4 regions of the Mesorhizobium oxytropidicola genome follow, and region 4 is predicted to be linked to each of the others. Evidence: riboswitches for the same ligand, from Rfam matches in the RefSeq annotation. Region 4 holds a riboswitch; each other region holds the start of a gene.

Region 1 (2,194 bases), 2.1 Mb from region 4:
CGCGCCATGGATGCCGGCATCCCTGTCATCGAACTCGACCGCAAGACGGTCGGCGATCCCGGCAAGGACTACACTGCCTTCATCGGCGGCGACAATTACAAGATCGCGCTCGAAGCCGGAAAATACACCGCCAAGACCTTGCTGCCGGACGGCGGCGAGGCGGCGGTGCTGGAAGGCTTGCCGAGCTCGACGCCGGCAGTGGAGCGGTTGAACGGCTTCAAGGACGGCGTCAAGGAGAATGCCAAGATCCAGGTCGTGGCCGAGCAGGCCGCCGACTGGGTGCCGGACAAAGCCCAGACCGCCTTCTCGGCCATGCTCCAGGCGCATCCCGATATCAAGGTGCTCTACGCCTCGAACGACATGATGGCGGCCGGCGCGTTGCTTGCCGCCAAGGGAGCTGGCAAGCAGGTCAAGATCATCGGCACCGACGGCCTGCCAGGCCCGGCCGGCGGCATCGAGGCCGTCGCCAAGGGCGACTGGGCGGCGACCTTCACCTATCCGACGGGTGCGAAGGAAGCGATCGAGATGTCGAAGAAGATACTGCTCGACTGCGCCACTTCGGTGGACGCGACGGTAACGGTGGAGACCACCGCGATCACGGCTGAGAATGCGAAGGCGCTGGCGGGGAAGTAAGCCCGTCTGCCTGTAGACCATCCGATCCAGGGCGGGTTCACGCGAACCCGCCCTGTCTACGTTCGCAACCTTCTCCGGCACTCGAAGGGTGGTGGCAAGGGATTGACAGCGGCAGAGGATATGTCTTTAACAGTTCTGTTATTACATAACAGACGGAGATGTTGTATGCGCCTTCTCTGACGAGGTCGCAGGCTGCTGGTGCCACGATGGTGACAGGCTCGGTCGAAAAGAATCGTTGCGATGCGTCCGGGGCAAAACTACGATTGCCCGGTGATGGTCCCCGCGCCGAAAGGCAAGGGGTGAAAAGGGAACACGGTGAGACCCTCAAAGGTCGAGACCGTGGCTGCCCCCGCAACTGTAAGCGGTGAGCAAGATCCGAAATGCCACTGGCCGGCAAGGCTGGGAAGGCAGGATTGCGCCGAGACCCGCGAGCCAGGAGACCTGCCATCACTGAGTTGACCGGACGGGGTGTGCCGGGAGGAAACGTGGACGTCGGTCTTGTCGGCCGGCTCGCCAACATCCTTCCGTCGCCAGTTTTGGAAAGTGACGGAAAGTTGGACGGCTCCATCGATCATCGCATCATCGTGTGCACGCTTTGCCGTGACGTCCCGACCGGCATCAGGTCGGGCGAAAGCCTGTGCGCCGATTTGCGCTCCCGGCTCTCGGCCCATCATGAACCCGCCGTGGCGCATGGCTTCACGATCGAAGGCGTCGAGTGCATGGCGGGCTGCGCGCGGCCGCTGACGGTGGCCTTCCAGGCGCCGGGCAAGGCTTCCTATCTTTTCGGCTCCATCGACGCCGAGGCCGACGCCGGTGATCTCGTGCGATTTGCAAGGCTATACGCCTCGCTCGCTGACGGCTGGTGCAATTCCGGACAACGTCCGCCGCGACTGGCGGGCAAGACGCTGGCCCGTATCCCCGGCCCGGCCAAGTTTGCGGGTGACAGCCGATGACAATGCCGCTTCTCGAAGCGCACGACCTCTGCGCGATGGCGAATGGCCGCGACCTGGTCCACGCCGTCAGCCTGTCGGTGGCATCAGGCGATCGCGTTGCCATTATCGGCCCCAATGGCGCCGGCAAGACCACGCTGCTGCGCATGCTGTCGGGCATGCTCAGGCCAACTGCGGGCGAGGTGAAGCTTGGCGGGCGCCACCTGGACAGGATCTCGACCGCCGAGCGCGCGCTTCACATCGCCGTCGTCGGCCAGACCGACCAGCCAGACCCGAGGCTGGCGGTGATCGACTATGTCGAACTCGGCCGCGTTCCGCATGCGGGCCTGAGGCGCAAGAGCGAGGAACGCCACATTGTCGTCGACGCGCTGGGCCGAACCGGCCTGTTGCCGCTGCTTGGCCGCAGCATCGGCTCGCTGTCGGGCGGCGAACGCCAGCGCGCCCAGCTTGCGCGCGCCATCGCACAGCAACCGAAAGTGCTGTTCCTCGACGAGCCGACCAACCATCTCGACCCGCGCGCCCGCGGCGAGCTTCTCGAACTCGTGGCCGGCTTCGGCATGACGGTGATCGCGGTGCTGCACGATCTGGCGTTGGTGGCACCCTTCGCCACC
Region 2 (2,194 bases), 1.6 Mb from region 4:
GCATCTGGTGCGTCGAGCAATAGAGCACCGAAGGATCGTCCCAGAAGATATCCTGCGTGCCGTTGCCGTGATGGACATCCCAGTCGACGACAGCGACGCGCTCGGCGCCATGCTTCTTCTGCGCATAGCGGGCGGCAATCGCCGCTGTGTTGAAGAAGCAGAAGCCCATCGCAGTGGTCTTCTCGGCATGGTGGCCGGGCGGACGGGCGGCGACGAAGACATTGTCGGCGCGGCCGGCAAAGACGTCGTCGACGGCAGCGTTGGCGGCGCCGATCGCGGTGATCACCGCTTGCCAGCTCTTTGGGCTCGCGGTGGTGTCGGCATCGATACGGGCAAGGCCCTCTTCGGGAATGGCGGCGCGCACGCGGGCGACGAAATCGGCGGGATGCGCGTAGAGGATGGTCGCTTCATCGCCCTCCGGCGCCTTGACGCGATCAAGCGCAGCAAAGGTCTCGTCATCGAGCACGCGCTCGATGGCGCGCAAGCGGTCCGGCCGCTCGGGGTGACCGGGCGGGGTGATGTGTTCGAGGAAGATCGGATGGGTGTAGAGACGGGTTGTCATGCTCCCTATCTAGTGCCCCGGCGCTGCGATGGCCATGCATTGCGGCTCGATCGCTGGGGAAAATCGCGCCTGCGTCCATTGGCGTCGCTGCGGGGATTGGCGCCGCCAGCGCTTCAGCGTAAGGTCGCAGACACTGCCTGGTGCCCGCTGTAAGCGGGAGAATCGGGAACACGGTTGAATTCCGTGGCGTGCCCAACGCTGTGAGGGGGACCGCGCCGGTAAATGCCACTGTCGATGACGGGAAGGCACCGGACGCGGGTTGATCCCGAGCCAGAAGACCGGCCTGGCAGGCATCGTCATCCGCATGGTCAGGCGGAGGACATGGATTGCAATCGCAAGGGGACACGCGATGCCGGAAACCATGACCGCTCCTATGGGCGACGGATTTGACCAGGTTGCGCGCGATGCCGTCTACCGCGCCATGTTCACGCGGCGCGACGTGCGTAGCCATTTCCTGCCCACAGGGCTCGACGACGAGGTGCTGGCACGGCTGCTGCTTGCCGCGCACCATGCGCCATCGGTCGGCTTCATGCAGCCGTGGAATTTCATCGTCATCCGCGACGTCGCGCGACGGGCGGAGGTGCGCGACCTGTTCCTGGCCGCGCGCGAACAGGAACTGCCGGCGATCGAGGCGGAAAGACAGGCGCTCTACCGCAAGCTCAAACTCGAAGGCATCTGCGAAAGCGCCCTCAATGTCTGCATCACCTGCGACCGCCAGCGATCGCAAGGCTCGCCACTGGGGCGTTGGCACAATCCGGAAATGGATCTCTACAGCACGGTCTGCGCGGTGCAGAATTTCTGGCTGGCGGCGCGCGCCGAAGGCATCGGCGTCGGCTGGGTCAGCATCATCGAGCCGCAAGCGCTGAAAAGCCTGCTGTCCATTCCCGAGCATGTAACGCCGATCGCCTATCTCTGTGTCGGCCGGGTTTCCGAGTTCGCGCCGAAACCCGACCTTGAGACACATGGCTGGGGCCGGCGGCTGCCGCTGCCCGAACTGATCATGAGCGAGACCTTTTGCGGGCAAGGCGAGGCACCGCTCAAGTCAGCTGTGGCGCACCTCAACACAGTCGCCTGCGCGCCCGCCGATCAGCGCGTTGCGCCGGCCGTGCCCCAGCGCGAGCCGCCGAAGGAGGCCAGTGCCTTGTCCTTCAACTCCCTGAACTTCGACGACGCCTCGGCCAGCCGGGCGTCCCAGGCCGGATCAGGCACCTGGCCGGCGATAGTCTTGAAATAGACCTGCATCAGGCAAGCAATCGCGAAAGGCTCGATGAACGCTGCCTTGAAGGCCCAGGCGAAGACGATGGCCAGCACGAAGGCCCAGCCGGCCAGTTGCCCAGGCATCAGGAACAGAATGGCGGCGGCCGGAGCCAGCATCAGCAGGAAGATGACGAACGACACGCCCCACATGATGACCGCCAGCCAGACGGCGTTCTTGACCATGGTCTTGCCGTTCTGGGCGTAGAGCACGACGCCTTGGCGCGCCGTCTCGAAGGGCGAGGACGAATTGATGCGGATGTTGTAGCCGAGGATAATCTCGTCGACATAGGTGAGCGACAGGCGGATCACCGTGTTGATGAAGGAAACAAGGCCGCTCAGGCCCGGAATGGGCAGGAAGGCGGCGATGCCGCCGAG
Region 3 (2,194 bases), 3.3 Mb from region 4:
CGGCGCCGAGCACCAGCCAGAACACCAGGTTGGTCACCGTCACCGCCACCACGAACTGGTGATGCAACCCTTCCGGAATCGCCGTCTCGAAGCTGTCGGGCTGTGGCGCGCCGACGATGTGCGGGGCAACGATCAGCGCCACGGCAAGGATGGCGAGCGGCAGTGACTTGCGGAACGCGATCAGGCCGAGACCAGCCGCGGTTGCCGCCACCGTTGCCCACCACCAGATCTGGCGCGGCAAGAGATCGGCCGCCGGCATGGCCGGCAGTTCCGGCGGTAGGCCGAGACCAGGCGCCAGCGTGAACACGGCAAAGCCGGCCAGGCCCCAGAATACGCCCTGGCGCCAATTGCCGATGCCGCCGGCGAATTCCGAAACCGCGACCAGGATCAGCGCGAAGCCGATGCCGGTGACGATATTGGCAAGCACGCTGAAGGCGAAACGCTCGAAACCGTCTGCCGGCGCCCAACCCTCGTCTTTCGCCGGAGCAGTCACTTCAGCCGGGGCCGGCGCCGCAGTGCTCATGGCATTCCCCGCCGGGGCGGCCGTACTCATGGCAGTGGTATCCGCCGCGGCCGGGGCCGCGGCATGGTCGTGCTTATGGCCGCCGCCGGCCTGTTCGTAGACTTCCGCCTTCAGGATCAGCGGCACAGTGGCATAGGCCTGCATGCAGGCGAGGATGACGCCGGCCACGAGCCCTGCGATCGCCGCGATGAACACGACGTTGCGAAACAGGTTCATGATGTCAGATCCTGGTCAGTGGCAGGGAAACGCCATCGAATGGCGATAGTCGTGAGCCGCATTGTGGACCGCATCGATATGCGAAAAGCCGACAAAGCCCATCACGAAAATGCCGAGAAACGCAGCGAGCGCCAGCTGCATGAAGCGCGACTGCGAGGAGACGGAGGCGCCGAGGGAGACGGAAGCGGTATTCATATCTTGTCCTTTCACCCTCCACCCGAGGGCCTGTCAGTTTTGCCGTCGTCGGCAGGTCTCCTGGCTCGCGGATCAGCGCCCTTCTCCACCTTCCCGAAGACGAATCTTCAGTGGCATATGGAGAGGACTACCGCACACAGTTGCGGGGGCAGCCACGGCATTGGGCAAGAATTTCGCCCGCACCGCATTCCCTCTTGGCTCCAAAACGGAACCGACGACTGCATGACTATAGGGAAAATCACGACACGCGGCAAACCAAATTCCGCCGGCAAACAGCGCGATTGCGCCATGCCGTCGCGAGGCGCGACAATTGACAATTCTCCTGGCCGGGTGTCGGCTGGCATCTTCACTGGAAGCCAGCCATGCAGCCCATTGCCAGCGAGCGCGCCCCCTACAACGGCCTGACCCAGGCCGAACCGACGCTGCCTTCATCGGCCTATTGGGATGAAGCAGCCTATCAGCGGGATCTCGATGCCATCTGGTACAAAAACTGGCTGCTCGTCTGCCGCGAGGCCGATCTCGCCCAGCCGCTTGCCTTCCGCCGATTCCGCATCGGCACGCAGGACATCCTCGTGCTGCGCGACGACACCGGCGCGCTGCGCGCCTTCCACAACACCTGCCGGCATCGTGGCTCGCAGCTGTGCCAGGAGAGCGAGGGCCGGCTGAAGACCAGGCTGATCACGTGCCCCTATCATGCCTGGTCCTATTCGCTGCGCGGCGACCTCGTGCGCGTTCCGTCGAAATCGCTGCCGGACGGCTTCGACAAGGCCGACCATCCGCTCTACCGCGTCGCGCTCTCGGTGTGGCGCGGCTTCGTCTTCATCAATCTGCAGGAATATGCGGCGGGCTCCGCCCAGGCATCCTTCGACCCTGCCTCCGGCAATCTCGGTAACTGGCCGCTGGAAACGCTGGTATCAGGCCATGTGCTGCGCAAGGTGATGCACTGCAACTGGAAGATCTTTTGGGAAAACTTCAACGAGTGCCTGCACTGCCCGGGCGTGCACAAGGACCTGTCGCGGCTGGTGCCGATCTATGGCCGCGGCCTGATGAGCCGGCATGACGATCCCGAATGGACGCGCCACGCCGACAATGACGCGCCGGAATTTTCCGGCGGCCTGCGCGCCGGGGCCGAAACCTGGTCGTGCGATGGCCAGGCGCATGGGCCGGTCTTCTCCGGGCTGACACCAGCCGAACGCACCGCCGGCCAGACCTACGCCACCAGCCTGCCGTCGATGTTCATCGTCGGCCATGTCGACTATG
Region 4 (2,194 bases):
GAACTTGTTCATGTTAGGTCTCCTGAATTTCTTGAGGTCGGCCGGAGCGGCGGGCGAAAAACCCGCCATTGGCCGGGATCGGCTGTTAGTTGTTGCCGAAGAGGTTGCGGTCAGCACCCTGAACAGGCGCCTGAGCAGCCGGTTCCGACTTCTTGGTCGAAGCGGTGTGCTGGCTGTCGACAGCCGCGGCTGCAGCGGCATTCGAACCATAGTGGTCGCTACCAGCGAAGGCGCTGCCGGAAATGGCCAGAAGGGCAGCGGCAGTGAGAACAATCTTTTTCATTTTGGGCACTCCAGTATTTTTCTGTCCGTCTAGCGGCGTGTCTTGGGATTAAAATCGCGTCGTTCGGACAGCCCCGATGTGGGAAAACCAGCCAGCCGTTTCCAATCACGAAGTTGTTCCGTGTGGACCAAGAATCCACCACTTGAAATTGTGCCAAGGCCTTCCTGGCCATATATTTTTGTATTTGATATCAAACTGTTAGGCAAACCAGCGCTGCGATCACCAACTGTATCGGAGCCTCAGCGTTCACACCGTCCTGCACGCACCGTCAACAGAAACGAACCGTTCGGTTCGATTTTAGAATCTGCTAATAGTTACTTTTCGATACCGTTAACCTTTTTAGCGCCCGTTCCGGGTCGATTCTGACAGCAGGTACAGCCGTGACCGCGACGATTTTCGTGACTGCCGCCTTGACCCGATCGTTTCGCATGCGTGTCGCGCCACATGGATGCGATGTCGCTTTCATGCCGATGTCGCAAACGCTGTCGTGATTAGATCAGGCCATCTCAGGTGCCGCTTCGTGACGACGGGGCGGAGAATTGGGAAGCCGGTCAAAGTCCGGCGCTGCCCCCGCAACGGTGGTGGAGTTCAAGTCGCAACGGGAGACCACTGGGCGAAAGCCTGGGAAGGTGTCGCGACCGTCCGCAAGGACACTCCAGAGCCCGGAAACCAGCCCGAGATAGTTGAACTCGACTGATCGCGGTGGGCGGTCAAGAGGCGGATGCTGCATATCCGGCGCGAGCCGGCGTGCGGTCGATCCTTCCTCAATCACCACCATAGTCAGTCCTTGAACGAAGAGGACAGGACATGGATGCGCGCAACGATATGCTGAGGCTCTTGAACAGCCGCAGAGAGGGTTTCTCACTCGAGCAGCCCTTCTACACGGATCCCGATTTCTTCAAGCTCGACATGGAGCTGATCTGGTATCGCGACTGGCTGTTCATCGGCCATGATTGCGAACTGCCGAAGCCCGGCAGTTTCATCACCGTGCAGATCGGCGACTATCCGGTCGTGCTGGTGCGCGATCAGCAGGGCAAGATCAATGCCTTCCACAATTCCTGCCGCCATCGCGGCAGCCGCGTCTGCAACACCGACAAGGGCATGGCCGCCAAACTGGTCTGTCCCTATCACCAGTGGACCTATGAGCTGGACGGAAGGTTGCTGTTTGCCCGCCAGATGGCCGATGGTTTCGACAAGAGCCAGTTCGGCCTGAAGCCGGTCGCCTGCGAAAGCGTGGCCGGCCACATCTTCATCTGCCTGGCCAAGGAGCCGGCGGACTTCGCGCCGATGCGGGCGATGATCGAACCCTATCTCAAGCCGCACCGCTTGAGCGAAGCAAAGATCGCCTTCGAGAGCACGATCGTCGAGAAGGGCAACTGGAAGCTCGTCTGGGAAAACAACCGCGAGTGCTACCATTGCGCGGGCAATCACCCGGAGCTGTGCAAGACCTTCCCGGAGGCCCCGACGGTGACCGGCGTGCAAGGCGCCGACAGCGATCCGGAGATGCTGGCGCACTGGGCCAAATGCGAGGCGGCCGGCCTGCCGAGCAAGTTCCGCATCGACCCGGCCGGGCAATACCGCGCCACAAGGGCGCCGCTATTGCGCGAGGCGGTCAGCTACACGATGAACGGCAAGCGGGCGGTGAAGAAGAACCTCTCCGACAGCGTCTCGGCCGACCGCATCGGCACGTTGATGCACTATCACTACCCGACGACCTGGAACCATATCCTCATCGACCATGCCGTCACCTTCCGCGTGCTGCCGATCAGCGCGACGGAAACGGCGGTGACGACCAAATGGCTGGTGCACAAGGATGCGGTCGAAGGTGTCGACTACGATCTTGCCGAGCTCACCCATGTCTGGACCGAGACCAACGACCAGGATCGCCGCATCGTCGAGGAGAACGCCTTC

Evidence for each region. A riboswitch is a leader RNA that binds a small molecule or an ion and turns the genes downstream of it on or off. The one in region 4 is predicted to bind cobalamin.
Region 1: another riboswitch for cobalamin. It lies ahead of AC0V8S_RS27315 (DUF1636 family protein); the one in region 4 lies ahead of AC0V8S_RS02030 (aromatic ring-hydroxylating oxygenase subunit alpha).
Region 2: another riboswitch for cobalamin. It lies ahead of bluB (5,6-dimethylbenzimidazole synthase); the one in region 4 lies ahead of AC0V8S_RS02030 (aromatic ring-hydroxylating oxygenase subunit alpha).
Region 3: another riboswitch for cobalamin. It lies ahead of AC0V8S_RS18740 (CbtB domain-containing protein); the one in region 4 lies ahead of AC0V8S_RS02030 (aromatic ring-hydroxylating oxygenase subunit alpha).

The regions. Positions count from the first base shown of each region.
Region 1 is NZ_CM149692.1:5,433,733-5,435,926, reverse strand. Features, by position in the region: gene AC0V8S_RS27320 (substrate-binding domain-containing protein) at 1-633, shown strand, start outside; cobalamin riboswitch at 891-1,096, shown strand; gene AC0V8S_RS27315 (DUF1636 family protein) at 1,119-1,586, shown strand; gene AC0V8S_RS27310 (ABC transporter ATP-binding protein) at 1,583-2,194, shown strand, end outside.
Region 2 is NZ_CM149692.1:6,026,116-6,028,309, forward strand. Features, by position in the region: gene AC0V8S_RS30355 (histone deacetylase family protein) at 1-562, opposite strand, end outside; cobalamin riboswitch at 684-863, shown strand; partial or broken gene bluB (5,6-dimethylbenzimidazole synthase) at 984-1,493, shown strand; gene AC0V8S_RS30365 (hypothetical protein) at 1,649-2,194, opposite strand, start outside.
Region 3 is NZ_CM149692.1:3,757,262-3,759,455, reverse strand. Features, by position in the region: gene AC0V8S_RS18745 (CbtA family protein) at 1-739, opposite strand, end outside; gene AC0V8S_RS18740 (CbtB domain-containing protein) at 755-934, opposite strand; cobalamin riboswitch at 968-1,165, opposite strand; gene AC0V8S_RS18735 (aromatic ring-hydroxylating oxygenase subunit alpha) at 1,297-2,194, shown strand, end outside.
Region 4 is NZ_CM149692.1:434,016-436,209, forward strand. Features, by position in the region: gene AC0V8S_RS02020 (DUF680 domain-containing protein) at 1-12, opposite strand, end outside; gene AC0V8S_RS02025 (DUF680 domain-containing protein) at 86-283, opposite strand; cobalamin riboswitch at 775-975, shown strand; gene AC0V8S_RS02030 (aromatic ring-hydroxylating oxygenase subunit alpha) at 1,091-2,194, shown strand, end outside.